DNA from 2 places in the Streptomyces sp. NPDC054765 genome. Region 1 is predicted to be linked to the other one. Evidence: predicted binding sites of a transcription regulator. Region 1 holds the regulator's gene; the other holds the start of a gene.
What was found. Region 1 encodes HrcA, which represses chaperone genes, less so after heat shock. Its sites were predicted from a motif close to TTNGCACTCNGNNNNNCNGAGTGCNAA; they were not measured.
Positions count from the first base shown of each region.

Region 2: groES (co-chaperone GroES) is a predicted target of HrcA. The motif match lies at 1,740-1,766, and genes of this name have one in related genera.

Region 1 is NZ_JBSHBP010000009.1:77,111-84,078, forward strand. It holds gene ACWGJY_RS08720 (16S rRNA (uracil(1498)-N(3))-methyltransferase) at 86-829, opposite strand; gene ACWGJY_RS08725 (nitronate monooxygenase) at 826-1,914, opposite strand; gene dnaJ (molecular chaperone DnaJ) at 2,011-3,147, opposite strand; gene hrcA (heat-inducible transcriptional repressor HrcA) at 3,148-4,164, opposite strand; gene ACWGJY_RS08740 (MBL fold metallo-hydrolase) at 4,359-5,096, shown strand; gene ACWGJY_RS08745 (DUF3097 domain-containing protein) at 5,155-5,988, shown strand; gene ACWGJY_RS08750 (Uma2 family endonuclease) at 5,966-6,544, opposite strand; gene hemW (radical SAM family heme chaperone HemW) at 6,645-6,968, opposite strand, start outside.
Region 2 is NZ_JBSHBP010000113.1:178-7,145, forward strand. It holds gene ACWGJY_RS36170 (FtsW/RodA/SpoVE family cell cycle protein) at 47-1,399, opposite strand; gene groES (co-chaperone GroES) at 1,914-2,222, shown strand; gene groL (chaperonin GroEL) at 2,357-3,982, shown strand; gene ACWGJY_RS36185 (hydroxyacid dehydrogenase) at 4,149-5,168, opposite strand; gene ACWGJY_RS36190 (SDR family NAD(P)-dependent oxidoreductase) at 5,473-6,246, opposite strand; gene ACWGJY_RS36195 (MOSC domain-containing protein) at 6,515-6,968, opposite strand, start outside.

The sequences.
Region 1 (6,968 bases):
GCAACGGCGGTCCGGGCTTCCGTGAACCGGCCGGCAGACCGGACCGTGGAAGCCGGCCGGCAGACCGGACCGTGGAAGACAGGTCCTAGTTCCAGCGCCCGGTACGCCCCAGCAGCAGCGCCGTCGCCGCGGTGCCCGCCGTGGAGGTCCGCAGCACGGTCGTCCCCAGCCGGTAGGGCTTGGCGCCGGCCTCGGCGAAGAGGGTGAGTTCCTCCGGGGAGACCCCGCCCTCCGGCCCGACGACGAGCACGATCCGCCCCTCGGCGGGGAGTTCGGCGGTGGCGAGCGGGGAGCTGCCCTCCTCGTGGAGGACGGCCGCGAAGTCGGCGCCGGCGAGCAGGGCGGCCACCTGCCGGGTCGTCAGCGGGTCGGCGACCTCGGGGAAGGTCAGCCGGCGTGACTGCTTGCCCGCCTCGCGGGCCGTGGCGCGCCATTTGCCCAGCGATTTGGCAGCCCGCTCGCCCTTCCACTGGGTGACGCAACGCGCCGCCGCCCAGGGCACGATGGCGTCCACACCGGTCTCGGTCATCGTCTCGACGGCCAGCTCGCCGCGGTCACCCTTGGGGAGCGCCTGGACGACGGTGATCGTGGGGTGCGGCGGGTCCTCGGTGCGCAGCCCGGTGACCGCGACGGTGAGCCGGTCCTTGCCCTCGACGGCGGCGACCGTGCCGTACGCACCGGCGCCGTGGCCGTCCGTCAGGACGACCTCCTCACCGGCCCGCAGCCGGCGCACCGACACCGCGTGCCGGCCCTCGGGGCCGTCCAGGGTCAGCGTGCCGCCGGCCCGTACGTCCGCGAGCGAGTCGACGAGGAAAACCGGCGCGGTCATGAGGTGCGGCCGGCGCCCGGCAGGGTCAACGCGGCGCGCGCCGCGTCCAGTTCGACCGCCAGAACGTCCACGAGCCGCCCGGCGGGCATCTCCCGCGCCAGCCGGTGCCCCTGCCCCGCCCACAGGTTCATGCCCTGCGCGTCGCCCGCCTTGGCCGCGGCCTTGCGCACCGTGGAGGTGAGGTAGTGGACGGCGGGGTAGGCGGCCGGGGCGTACGGGCCGTGCTCGCGCAGGAAGCGGTTGACCAGCCCGCGGGCCGGACGGCCGGAGAAGGCCCGGGTCAACTCCGTATGTGTGAACAGCGGGTTGGTCAGTGCCTGCTTGTGCAGCGGGTTGGCGCCCGACTCGGGGGTCGCGAGGAAAGCGGTGCCCAGCTGCGCCATGGTCGCCCCGGCGGCCAGCACCGACGCGATCTGCGCCCCGCGCATCAGCCCGCCCGCGGCGATCACCGGGATCTGCACGGCCTCGCGGACCTGGCCGAGCAGCGCCAGCAGGCCCAGCCCCGAGCCGGTCCCGTCGGCGTGCGGATCGTCGCGGTGGGTGCCCTGGTGGCCGCCGGCCTCCACGCCCTGCACACACACCGCATCGGCGCCCGACCACTGCGCGGCCTGGGCCTCGGCGGCGGTGGTGGCCGTGACGACCGTGTACGTACCGACCTTGGCGAAGGCGTCGAGGACGGCGCGCGAGGGGCAGCCGAAGGTGAAGGAGACCACCGGCACCGGGTCGTCCCGCAGGATCGCGAGCTTGGCCTCGTAGCCGTCGTCGACGGGCCCGTCGGTGTCGCCGAGTTCGGTCTCGTACCAGGTGGCCTCGCCCGCGAGTTGCTCGCGGTAGACCTCGACGACGGAGCCGTCGGCGAGCGAGGGCTGCGGCATGAAGAGATTGACGCCGAAGGGCCGGTCGGTCAGCGACCGCAGCTGTTTGATCTCCTGGTACATGCCATCGGCGGTTTTGTAACCGGCGGCGAGGAAGCCGAGACCGCCGGCGCCGCAGACGGCGGCGGCCAGCTCGGGTCCGGAGCCGCCTCCCGCCATCGGCGCCTGCACGATCGGGTAGCGGCAGAGATCGGTCAGTGCGGTGGGCATGAGCACATCGTGTCACGCCCACCGCCGCGTTCCGAACCGGGGCCGTGGCCGCCGCGCGAGCCCGGGGAGCGGCTTCGGCCCCCGGGCCCACCTGGGCTATCGGCCGTTGAACGCATCCTTCAGACGCGAGAACAGCCCCTGCTGCCCCGGCTGGAACTGCCCCGTGGGCCGTTCCTCTCCGCGCAGCTTCGCCAGCCGCCGCAGCAGCTCTTCCTGGTCGGGGTCGAGCTTGGACGGCGTCTGCACCTCGACGTGGACGATCAGATCGCCGCGGCCGCCACCGCGCAGATGGGTCACCCCGCGCTGGTGCAGCGGGATCGACTGGCCGGACTGGGTGCCGGGCCGGACGTCGATCTCCTCCACCCCGTCCAGCGTCTCCAGCGGACACTTCGTGCCCAGCGCCGCCGCTGTCATCGGGATGGTGACCGTGCAGTGCAGATCGTCGCCGCGCCGCTGGAAGACCGAATGCGCCAGCTCGTGGATCTCCACATAGAGATCTCCGGCGGGGCCGCCGCCGGGGCCGACCTCGCCCTCGCCCGCGAGCTGGATGCGGGTGCCGTTGTCGACGCCGGCCGGGATCTTGACGGTCAGCGTGCGGCGGGAGCGGATCCGGCCGTCGCCGGCGCACTCGGGGCACGGAGTCGGCACGACCGTGCCGAAGCCCTGGCACTGCGGGCACGGCCGGGACGTCATGACCTGGCCGAGGAAGGACCGGGTGACCTGCGAGACCTCACCGCGGCCGCGGCACATGTCACAGGTCTGCGCCGAGGTGCCGGGCGCCGCGCCCTCACCGCTGCACGTCGTACAGACGACGGCGGTGTCGACCTGGATGTCCTTGGTCGTGCCGAAGGCCGCTTCGTTCAGCTCGATGTCGAGCCGGATCATGGCGTCCTGGCCGCGGCGGGTGCGCGAACGCGGCCCGCGCTGCGATGCGGTGCCGAAGAAGGCGTCCATGATGTCGGAGAAGTTGCCGAAGCCCGCACCGAAGCCGCCCGCGCCCTGGCCGCCGCCGGCCTGCGAGAGGGGGTCGCCGCCGAGGTCGTAGACCTGCTTCTTCTGCGGATCCGACAGGACCTCGTAAGCGGCGTTGATCTCCTTGAACCGCTCTTGGGTCTTGGGGTCCGGGTTCACATCCGGGTGCAGCTCGCGCGCCAGCCGGCGGAAGGCCTTCTTGATCTGGTCCTGCGAGGCGTCGCGGCCGACGCCGAGGACCGAATAGTAATCCGTGGCCACTTACGACTCCGCGAGGATTTGTCCGACGTAACGTGCCACTGCGCGTACCGCTCCCATCGTTCCGGGGTAGTCCATGCGGGTCGGTCCGACCACGCCGAGTTTGGCGACTGCCTCGTCGCCCGAACCGTAGCCGACCGTGACGACCGATGTGGACGCCAGGCCTTCATGGGCATTCTCATGCCCGATACGTACGGTCATGCCCGAGTCCTTGGCTTCCCCGAGCAGCTTGAGCATCACCACATGCTCCTCAAGGGCCTCCAGAACCGGCCGAATGGTCAGGGGGAAGTCGTGCCCGAAGCGGGTGAGATTGGCGGTGCCGCCGATCATCAGCCGTTCCTCGGTCTCTTCCACCAAAGTCTCCAGCAACACCGACAGCACTGTCGAGACCGTGCCGCGGTCGTCCTGCTCGAAGGACTCCGGGAGATCCTGCACCAACTGCGGCACATCCGCGAACCGGCGGCCGACGACCCGGCTGTTGAGCCGCGCCCGCAGATCCGCCAGGGACGTCTCACCGAACGGCGCCTGGCAGTCGATGAGCCGCTGCTCGACCCGTCCGGTGTCCGTGATCAGCACGAGCATCAGCCGGGCCGGGGCCAGCGCCAGCAGCTCGACATGGCGGACCGTGGACCGGGTCAGGGACGGATACTGCACGACTGCGACCTGCCGGGTCAGCTGCGCCAGCAGCCGGACCGTGCGGCCCACCACGTCGTCGAGGTCGACGGCGCCGTCCAGGAAATTCTGGATCGCCCGCCGCTCCGGGCTGGACAGCGGCTTGACGCCGGCCAGCTTGTCGACGAACAGGCGGTAGCCCTTGTCGGTCGGGATGCGCCCGGCGCTGGTGTGCGGCTGGGCGATGAATCCCTCGTCCTCCAGGGCCGCCATGTCATTGCGGACGGTGGCCGGGGAGACGCCGAGCTGATGGCGTTCGGTGAGCGCCTTGGAGCCGACCGGCTCCTCCGTGCCGACATAGTCCTGGACGATGGCGCGCAGCACCTCCAGCCTGCGTTCACTGAGCATCCCGCGCACCTCCAGTCCGGCCGTCCGCCGTCTTGTGTCTCCTGGCACTCACACGGGCCGAGTGCCAGACCCTGAGCCAGTGTACGGCCGGGTAGCACGGCCACGGCAAGGGCAGCCGCGCGGAGCACTCGCCGGATGACCGTGTTCGGCCGATCTGTCGGGCAACGCTATCGCGATGGCGCTAGCGTCTCGGTATGCACACTGCTTGGGAAGAGGCCGGTTGGGAACGACTCGGTGACGGTGTCGCCAGGCGCCGGATGCCGGGCTGGGACGAGACGATCGGGGTGATCGCGGGGGCCACCGGGGTCATGATCGTCGACACCGGCGCGACCCTGCGCGACGGCGCCGATCTGCGCCGGTCGGTCCGCGGCGTACTGGGCCGGGAAGTGACGCATGTCGCGCTCACCCATCCACATTTCGATCATGTCCTGGGCACCGCCGCCTTCGCGGGGGTCGAGGTGTTCGGCGCGACCGGCCTGGAGGAGCTGTTCCGGCGCGAGAAGGACGAGCTGCGGCGGAGCGCGGTGCGCCACGGCGTCGGCGCGGACGCCGCCGCGGAGGCCGCCGATCTGCTCGTCGCCCCGCACCACCACGTACACGGCCGGCTGACCGTCGAGCTCGGCGGCCGGCCGGTGCTGCTCGCCAACGTCGGCCCCGGGCACACCGCCCACGATCTCGCGGTGCTGGTCCCGGGCCGGCAGGGCTCCCCCGAGATCGTCTTCTGCGGCGATCTGGTCGAGGAGTCCGGCGAGCCGCAGGCGGGCCCGGACGCGCTGCCGCAGCAGTGGCCCGGCGCGCTGGACCGACTGCTGGCCCTCGGCGGCGAGGACGCGGTCTACGTCCCCGGCCACGGCGCCGTGGTGGACGCCGCCTTCGTGCGCGCCCAGCGGGACGCCCTGGCGGCCCGCTTCGGCGTCGCTCCCGCCTCCTGACCCCTGCCCCGACCCTCCGTCCCCCTCTTCGCGTCCCTCTCCCGAACAGAACAGGCCCATGCAGAGCAAGCGTTACAGCCCCGATCTGACCCCGTCCTGGAAGAAGCAGCGCCCCGCCCCCGAGGTACCGGCCGACCCGGATCTCGTCGTCGAGGAGGTCACCACGGGCTTCTGCGGCGCGGTGATCCGCTGCGAGAAGACCGCCGAGGGCCCGACGGTCACCCTGGAGGACCGCTTCGGCAAGCACCGTGTCTTTCCGATGACCCCGCGCGGCTTCCTCCTGGAGGGCAAGGTCGTCACCCTCGTACGCCCCCAGGGCCGTCCGGCGCCGGGCGCTCCGGCTCGTACGGCCTCCGGCTCGCTCGCCGTCCCCGGCGCCCGCGCCCGGGTCGCCCGCGCCGGGCGCATCTATGTGGAGGGCCGGCACGACGCCGAGCTCGTCGAGCGGGTGTGGGGCGACGATCTGCGCATCGAGGGCGTCGTCGTGGAGTACCTGGAGGGCATCGACGACCTCCCGGCGATCGTCCGCGCCTTCTCCCCCGGGCCGGACGCCCGTCTCGGCGTCCTCGTCGACCACCTCGTGCCCGGCTCGAAGGAGTCCCGGATCGCGGCCGGGGTGACCGGCGCCGACGCCCTGGTCGTGGGCCACCCGTACATCGACGTGTGGGAGGCGGTGAAGCCGTCGTCCGTGGGGATCCCGGCCTGGCCCACCGTGCCGCGCGGGCAGGACTGGAAGACGGGCGTGTGCCGCGCGCTGGGCTGGCCGGAGAACACCGGGGCGGCCTGGCAGCGCATCCTGTCGTGCGTGCGCTCCTACAAGGACCTGGAGCCGGCGCTGCTGGGAAGGGTCGAGGAACTGATCGACTTCGTCACGGGTGGCGGTGGGGCCTGATGTCCTTGAGAGTGCCGAATTCGCTGGTGTCCAGGTCGATGCCGAGCAGTGTCAGGGGCACGGGGTCGCCGAACTTCGTGATGCGCTGCACGCGGTAATCGGCCTCCTCGCCCTCTCCGACAGGTTCGGTGAGCAGGACGCACTGGGCCATGACGGGGTCGATGATCAGGTAGGCCGGAGCCTTGCCCGCGGCATAGATCGAGCGCTTGATGCCGTAGTCCCGGTCGACGCTGGTCTTGGAGACGACCTCGATCAGCATCGTGACCACTCCGGCCGGCATGAGCCGCCCGGACTCCGGCACGACATCGCGTTCCAGAACCACGAGATCGGGCTGCGGTTCACTGTTCTCGCTCAGGATGTCGATGTCCTGCGTCTGAAGCCGGTGCCACTTCTGACGCGGAATCTGGTCGAAGACCGCCTCAACGATCAGGTTGTGGACCAGATCCGGTCCCGCCATCATCACAATTTCCCCCCGGAGGAGCTCCACCTTGATGCCCTCGGGAACCTCAAGGTTCTCGAAGAGCTCCGTCATCCGGCGTTCATCCACAGTGGTCATCTCCGTGGCCTCCGTTTCCTGTTCGCCGTGTCTACGGCACAGGCCAGGAACAGCCTAGGCGGCCCCGCAGGCCCGCCACATCGGTTCACTCGTTCGAGGATCAGTCCACCAGATCCCGCACCACCGCGTCAGCCAGCAGCCGTCCCCGGAGTGTCAGGACAGCCCGGCCGGCCTCGTACGGCGCCCGCTGCAGGAGCCCGTCGGCCAAGGCGCGGGCCGCCGCCCGTGCGCCCGCCGGGGCGAGCAGGTCCAGCGGGCAGCCGTCCGCGAGCCGCAGTTCCAGGAGGATGCGCTCCACCCGCCGGTCCTCGTCCGCCAGGATCTCGCGGCCGGCGCCCGGGGAGCGGCCTTCGGCGAGGGCCTGGGCGTAGGCGCCGGGGTGTTTGACGTTCCACCAGCGGACGCCGCCGACATGGCTGTGGGC
Region 2 (6,968 bases), on a different contig from region 1:
GCCCCACGGCGGGAAAGCCGAAAACGTGGGAGGGCTCACGCCAGGCTCACGCCGGCTCACGCCGGCGCTGCGCATGGTCGCTGATCCGTAGCAGCAGTGCCACCATCACCCAGTTCGCCACCAGCGACGAGCCGCCCTTGGCGAGGAACGGGAGTGCCTTGCCGGTCAGCGGGATCAGGCCGGTGACGCCGCCGGCGACCACGAAGACCTGGAGGAGCAGGGCCCCGGAGAGCCCGACCGCGAGGAGTTTGCCGAACGGGTCGCGGGCGGACAGGGCCACCCGCAGGCCGCGCTGCGCGAGCAGCACGTACAGCATGATCACGACCGTCACCCCGGCCAGCCCCATCTCCTCGCCGACGGTGGTGAGGATGAAGTCGCTGTTGCCGGCGAAGCCGATCAGCTCCGGGTGGCCCTGGCCCAGGCCGGTGCCCGAGAGGCCGCCGCTGCCGAAGCTGAACAGCGCCTGGCCCAGCTGGTTGGACATGCCCGCCGCGATGCCCTCCTTGGTGAAGGCCCGCATGGGGTCGAGCCAGGCGATGACCCGGCCGTGGACGTGCGGTTCCAGGGAGCCGACCACGGCCGCGCCGACGACGGCCATCAGCAAGCCGCACACCACCCAGCTGGTGCGGTCGGTGGCCATGTACAGCATGATCACGAAGACCCCGAAGAAGATCAGCGAGGTGCCCAGGTCCCGTTCGAAGATCAGCACCAGCAGACTGACCGCCCAGATCGTGAAGATCGGCGCCAGCTGCCGCCCCGGGGGCAGCCGGATGCCCATGACGCGGCGTCCCGCCAGCGCCAGCGCATCACGGTTGACGGTGAGGTAGCCGGCGAAGAACACCGAGATCATGATCTTCACGAACTCGCCGGGCTGCAGTGACAGCGGTCCGAGCAGGATCCAGCGCTTCGCGCCGTACATGTCGGCGCCGAAGAAGGCCGGTGCCATCAGCAGCACCAGCGCGACCACCATCGTCAGATAGATGTAGCGCTGCAGGACGCGGTGATCGCGCAGCACCAGCAGGATCGCGATGCAGACCGTCACCCCGATCACCGTCCACACCAGCTGTCCGCTCGCCGCCTCGGCGATCCTCAGTCGCGGTGTCTGCGCATAGGTCATGTCCAGGCGGTGCAGCAGCACCAGGCCGATCCCGGTCAGCAGGGTCGCCAGCGGCAGGATCAGCGGATCGGCGCGGGGCGCGCAGCGGCGCACCACCAGATGCGGGACCAGCGCCACGAAGAACATGCTGAGGGCGAACCCGGCCAGTCCGCCGGGCAGCCGGCCGGTCATCGACAGGCCGGTGCAGGCGTAGCCGAAGTCCGCGATCAGCACGGCGAAGGCGAGCAGCCATGCCTCGGCCCGCCGGCGGTCCGGTGCCTGGGCCAGCGCGGCGAAGGTCATGGTGCGCTCGACGTCTGTCTCCGGCCGCCGGGCCGCCCGGGGAACGCTGGTCATTCCACGCACGGGTTTCCTCCGCCACTGATCGTCAAGGCCGCCGGCCGGCCGGGATGTGCCCGGGTCGTCGGCCTGGCAGTCGGGGAAGTAGACGAGGCAGCCGGGGGCGTGGTTGCGAGGGAACGGGAAGGTGTGTCCGATTTGATAAGAACCTTCCGGTAAAGCGGCCGGTAATCCGCTCCCGGACGCGCCGCAGATGGCCGTAACCGGCGGTGTGCGGACCGCCGGGCGGGCGTGGCTCCGTACGGCCGGTCAACCGGCGCGGAAGGAAGCGCACCCCGCCGCGCTGGCACTCCGCTTGACCGAGTGCTAACCGCGTCATAGTCTCGGCGTTGGCACTCTCCAGTGGGGAGTGCCAGAACACAGCGACGGGCAGGTCCGGCACCCGCGACGACGGATCCACCTGGTCGCCACCTCAGACAGTTAACCCCGTGAGATCTCCGAAGGGGGAGGTCGGATCGTGACGACCACCAGCTCCAAGGTTGCCATCAAGCCGCTCGAGGACCGCATTGTGGTCCAGCCGCTCGACGCCGAGCAGACCACGGCTTCGGGCCTGGTCATTCCGGACACCGCCAAGGAGAAGCCCCAGGAGGGCGTCGTCCTGGCCGTGGGTCCGGGCCGTGTCGAGGACGGCAAGCGCATCGAGCTCGACGTGAACGTCGGCGACGTCGTTCTCTACAGCAAGTACGGCGGCACCGAAGTGAAGTACAACAACGAGGACTACCTCGTTCTCTCGGCTCGCGACGTCCTCGCGATCGTCGAGAAGTAAGTCACCCGGTTTTGCCCTGATCTGCGCCCCTGGTTCCCGCGTCTAAACAACCGGGGCAGGGGCGCAGTTCGTTTGAGCGACAGCGGTCCCCACGTCGTGGCCGAGGATCGCAATGAGAGGACTTGAAGCAACCCATGGCGAAGATCCTTAAGTTCGACGAGGACGCCCGTCGCGCCCTTGAGCGCGGCGTCAACAAGCTTGCCGACACGGTCAAGGTGACGATCGGCCCCAAGGGCCGCAACGTCGTCATCGACAAGAAGTTCGGCGCCCCGACCATCACCAACGACGGCGTCACCATCGCCCGTGAGGTGGAGGTCGACGACCCGTACGAGAACCTCGGCGCCCAGCTCGTCAAGGAGGTGGCGACCAAGACCAACGACATCGCGGGTGACGGCACCACCACCGCCACCGTGCTGGCCCAGGCGCTGGTCCGCGAGGGTCTGCGCAACGTCGCCGCCGGCGCGTCCCCGGCTGCCCTGAAGAAGGGCATCGACGCCGCCGTCAAGGCCGTGTCCGAGGAGCTCCTCGCGACCGCCCGCCCGATCGACGACAAGTCCGACATCGCCGCCGTGGCCGGCCTGTCCGCGCAGGACAAGCAGGTCGGCGAGCTCATCGCCGAGGCGATGGACAAGGTCGGCAAGGACGGTGTCATCACCGTCGAGGAGTCCAACACCTTCGGTCTGGAGCTCGACTTCACCGAGGGCATGGCCTTCGACAAGGGCTACCTCTCGCCGTACATGGTCACCGACCAGGAGCGTATGGAGGCCGTCCTCGAGGACCCGTACATCCTGATCCACCAGGGCAAGATCTCCTCGATCCAGGACCTGCTGCCGCTGCTGGAGAAGGTCATCCAGGCCGGTGCCTCCAAGCCGCTGCTGATCATCGCCGAGGACGTCGAGGGCGAGGCCCTGTCGACCCTGGTCGTCAACAAGATCCGCGGCACCTTCAACGCCGTGGCCGTCAAGGCCCCCGGCTTCGGTGACCGCCGCAAGGCCATGCTCGGCGACATCGCCACCCTCACCGGTGCGACCGTCATCGCCGAGGAGGTCGGCCTCAAGCTCGACCAGGCCGGTCTGGACGTGCTCGGCACCGCCCGCCGGGTGACCGTCACCAAGGACGACACCACCCTCGTCGACGGTGGCGGCAAGTCCGAGGACGTCACCGGCCGCGTTGCCCAGATCAAGGCCGAGATCGAGTCCACCGACTCCGACTGGGACCGCGAGAAGCTCCAGGAGCGCCTCGCCAAGCTCGCCGGTGGCGTCTGTGTCATCCGTGTGGGCGCGGCCACCGAGGTCGAGCTCAAGGAGAAGAAGCACCGTCTGGAGGACGCCATCTCCGCGACCCGCGCCGCGGTCGAGGAGGGCATCGTCTCCGGTGGTGGCTCCGCTCTGGTGCACGCCGCCAAGGTGCTGGAAGGCTCCCTCGGCAAGGAGGGCGACGAGGCCACCGGTGTCGCCGTCGTCCGTCGCGCCGTCGTCGAGCCGCTGCGCTGGATCGCGGAGAACGCCGGCCTGGAGGGCTACGTCATCACCGCGAAGGTCTCCGAGCTGGAGAAGGGCAACGGCTTCAACGCCGCCACCGGCGAGTACGGCGACCTGGTCAAGGCCGGCGTCATCGACCCGGTGAAGGTCACCCGCTCCGCCCTGGAGAACGCCGCGTCGATCGCCTCGCTGCTGCTGACGACCGAGACCCTGGTCGTCGAGAAGCCCGCGGAGGAGGAGGCGGCCGAGGCCGGTCACGGTCACGGGCACGCGCACTGACGCATAGCGCCGGGCAGCTCGCTGCCTGACGTACGAGACCCGGTCCCCGCGGTGTGCGGGGGCCGGGTCTTTCGTGGGTGAGGACGCGGACCGGGGGCGGTGCCCCGCCGCCGCGGCCGGTCCGAGCTGCCGGTCCGAGCTGCCGGCGCGGACGTCCGGCCGGAGGTCAGGCCGAGTGGTGCAGATGCTCGGGCCGTACGCGACCGGTGAACGGGCGGCCCCGGGCGTAGCGTTCGAGTTCGTCCAGGGCGTGGTCGGCCAGGCGGTGGAGTTCGGTGCCCAGCGACCCCGCCACATGCGGCGTCAGCAGGACGTTCGGCAGCTCGTACAACGGCGAATCCGAGGGCGGGAGTTCGGGTTCGGTGACATCGAGGACGGCCTGTAGACGGCCGGTGACCAGCTCGGCGAGCAGGGCCGTCCCGTCGACCAGGGAGCCGCGGGCGGTGTTGACCAGGGTGGCGCCGTCGGGCAGCAGGGCCAGTTCGCGGGCGCCGAGCAGATGGCGGGTGGCGGGCAGCTGCGGGGCGTGCACGGTCACCACGTCGCTGCCGGCGCAGAGGGCGTCGAGCGGGGCCGGTGTCACGCCGAGCCGGGCGGCCTCGGCGGCGTCCACGTACGGGTCGTACAGCAGGACGCGCAGATCGAACGGGCGCAGCAGCTCGATGACCCGGCGGCCGATGCGGGAGGCGCCGATGACGCCGATGGTGCGGCGGTAGTTTCCGGCGGTGGCGAGTTCGCGGTGCCAGTCGTGCGGGGTGCGCAGGCCCCGGTAGCGGTGGGCGGAGTGCAGCACGCGCTTGTTGGCGAAGAGGATCGCGGCGAGGGTGTATTCGGCGACCGGGAGCGCGTTGGCGTCGGCGGCCGAGGTGACGGCGATGCCGCGCTCCCAGCAGGCGTCGGTGAGGTGGTGTTTGACCGAGCCGGCGGCGTGGACGACGGCGCGCAGCCGGGGGGCCGCTGCCAGCACCCGGCCGGTGAGCGGCGGGGCGCCCCAGCAGGTGAGGAGGACCTCGGCGCCGGCGAGGGCGGCGGCGACCTCGGGGGTGGGGGTGGCCAGATCGTGTGCGACGAGGCGTGGGTCGGTGCGGGCGAGGGCCGTGAGGCGGGTGTGGTGGCGGGCATCGAGCAGCCGCTCGGCGATGCCGGGGCCCATCGACAGCAGCAACGTGGGCCGGACCGGCGGCATTTCCGCAGGTCCGGGGGCACCGTCAGGTCCGGGGGCGCTGTCAGAGGCGGGGGCACTGTCAGGGGTGGGGTGCATGGTGGGGAACGGTGCTCCTTCGCGGTCGCCCGGCCGGCCGGACCGCGGCCGAGCCTAGAGGAGCGAATCCGCCACCATCCAGCCCCGGCCGGAGAACGGCGGTCCTGGCCCCGGCCGGTGCACGTCACCGCCCGTCACCGCACGCCACGGCCCCACGCCACCGCGACCCGCATCGGAGAGACGCCCCGCGACGTCACCGCTCCTTGGCCGCGCAGGAAGCGACACCGCCTCAGCGCGGCCCGTACTTCCGGCCCGTACGGGACGTCATGCTCCCCAGCACCCCACGGGGCGCCAGCTTCACGGCGCCCATGAGCGCCTTGTACCGAGGGTCGGGAATGGAGAGCGACTTCCCCCGCGTCAGGTCCTTCATCGCGGCATCGACGAGCTTGTCGGCGTCCAGCCACATCCACCCGGGGATGTTGTCCGTCCCCATCCCGGCCCGCTGGTGGAACTCGGTCCGTACGAACCCCGGGCACAGCGCCATCAGCCGCACCCCGCTGCCCGCCAGATCCCGCGCGGCCCCCTGCGTGAACTGCACGACCCACGCCTTGCTCGCGCCATAGGTGCCGCGCGGTACGAACGCCGCCACCGAGGCCACATTGACCACCGCGCCCCGCCGCCGGTCCCGCATTCCGCGCACCCCGGCCGTGGTCAGCCGCAGCACGGCCTCACAGTGCACCTTCAGCATCGTCAGCTCGTCGGCCATCGAGACTTCGAGGTACTCGCCCTTGTTGCCGAAGCCGGCGTTGTTCACCAGCAGATCCACCGGGTGTTTGGTGTCCGACAGCCGCGCCTCGACGGCCGCGATGCCCTCCTCGGTGGACAGATCGGCGCTGAGCACCTCGGCCTCGATGCCGTGCCGGTCGTGCAACTCGGTGGCCTGCTCGTGCAGTCGCTTCTCGTCGCGCGCGACCAGCACCACGCTATGGCCGTCGCTCGCCAGCCGCCGGGCGAACGCCGCGCCGATGCCCGCCGTCGCTCCCGTGATCAATGCAGTCGTCATACGGGCACGCTATCCGCCCCGGGCACGACGCCCGAGCCCCTCCCCCCGGCGGCGCGGCCGCGCGCGCACGACGAGCGTCACGCCTTGCGGCAACCGGCCCTGGGGGCCTGCGGCAACCGGCCCTGAGGCCTGCGGCAACCGGCTCTGAGTGCCTGTGGGTCCCGGCTCTGACGGCCCGTCGCCCCCGGCTGGTACGGCTCGCCCCCGGCCCCCGGGGCGCCGCCCCGCCCGGCTCCCCGAGCCGTGCAGCCCCCCTACCGGCCGCGGCTCAATCCCCCGCCCGCCCCGCATACTTCAGCGCCGTGAGCCGCGCCTCCTCCGGGAGCGCCGCGCCCGCCGCCAGCAGCCGCGGCAGCAGCTCCCGCCGGAGGGTCAGGGCCCGGAACATCAGCTCGATCGTCACCTCGTGATGTGGGCGGTGCACCACCTCGACGGCGTCCCCCGCGCGGATCTCGCCCGGCTCGATCACCCGCAGATACGCGCCGGGCACCGCAGCCTGGATGAACCGTTTGTTCCAGCCGTGCTCACCGAGCCACCCGTGGAACGTGCGGCAGGGGATACGCGGCGAGGTGACCTCCAGCAGGAGCTGCGGGCCGACCCGCCAGCGCTCACCGACGCGGGCGCCGGTGACCTCGACGCCCGAGGTCGTGAGGTTCTCGCCGAAGACCCCGTTGGCCAGCTCGCGGCCCAGCTCCCGCTGCCAGTCGTCCAGATCCTCCCGC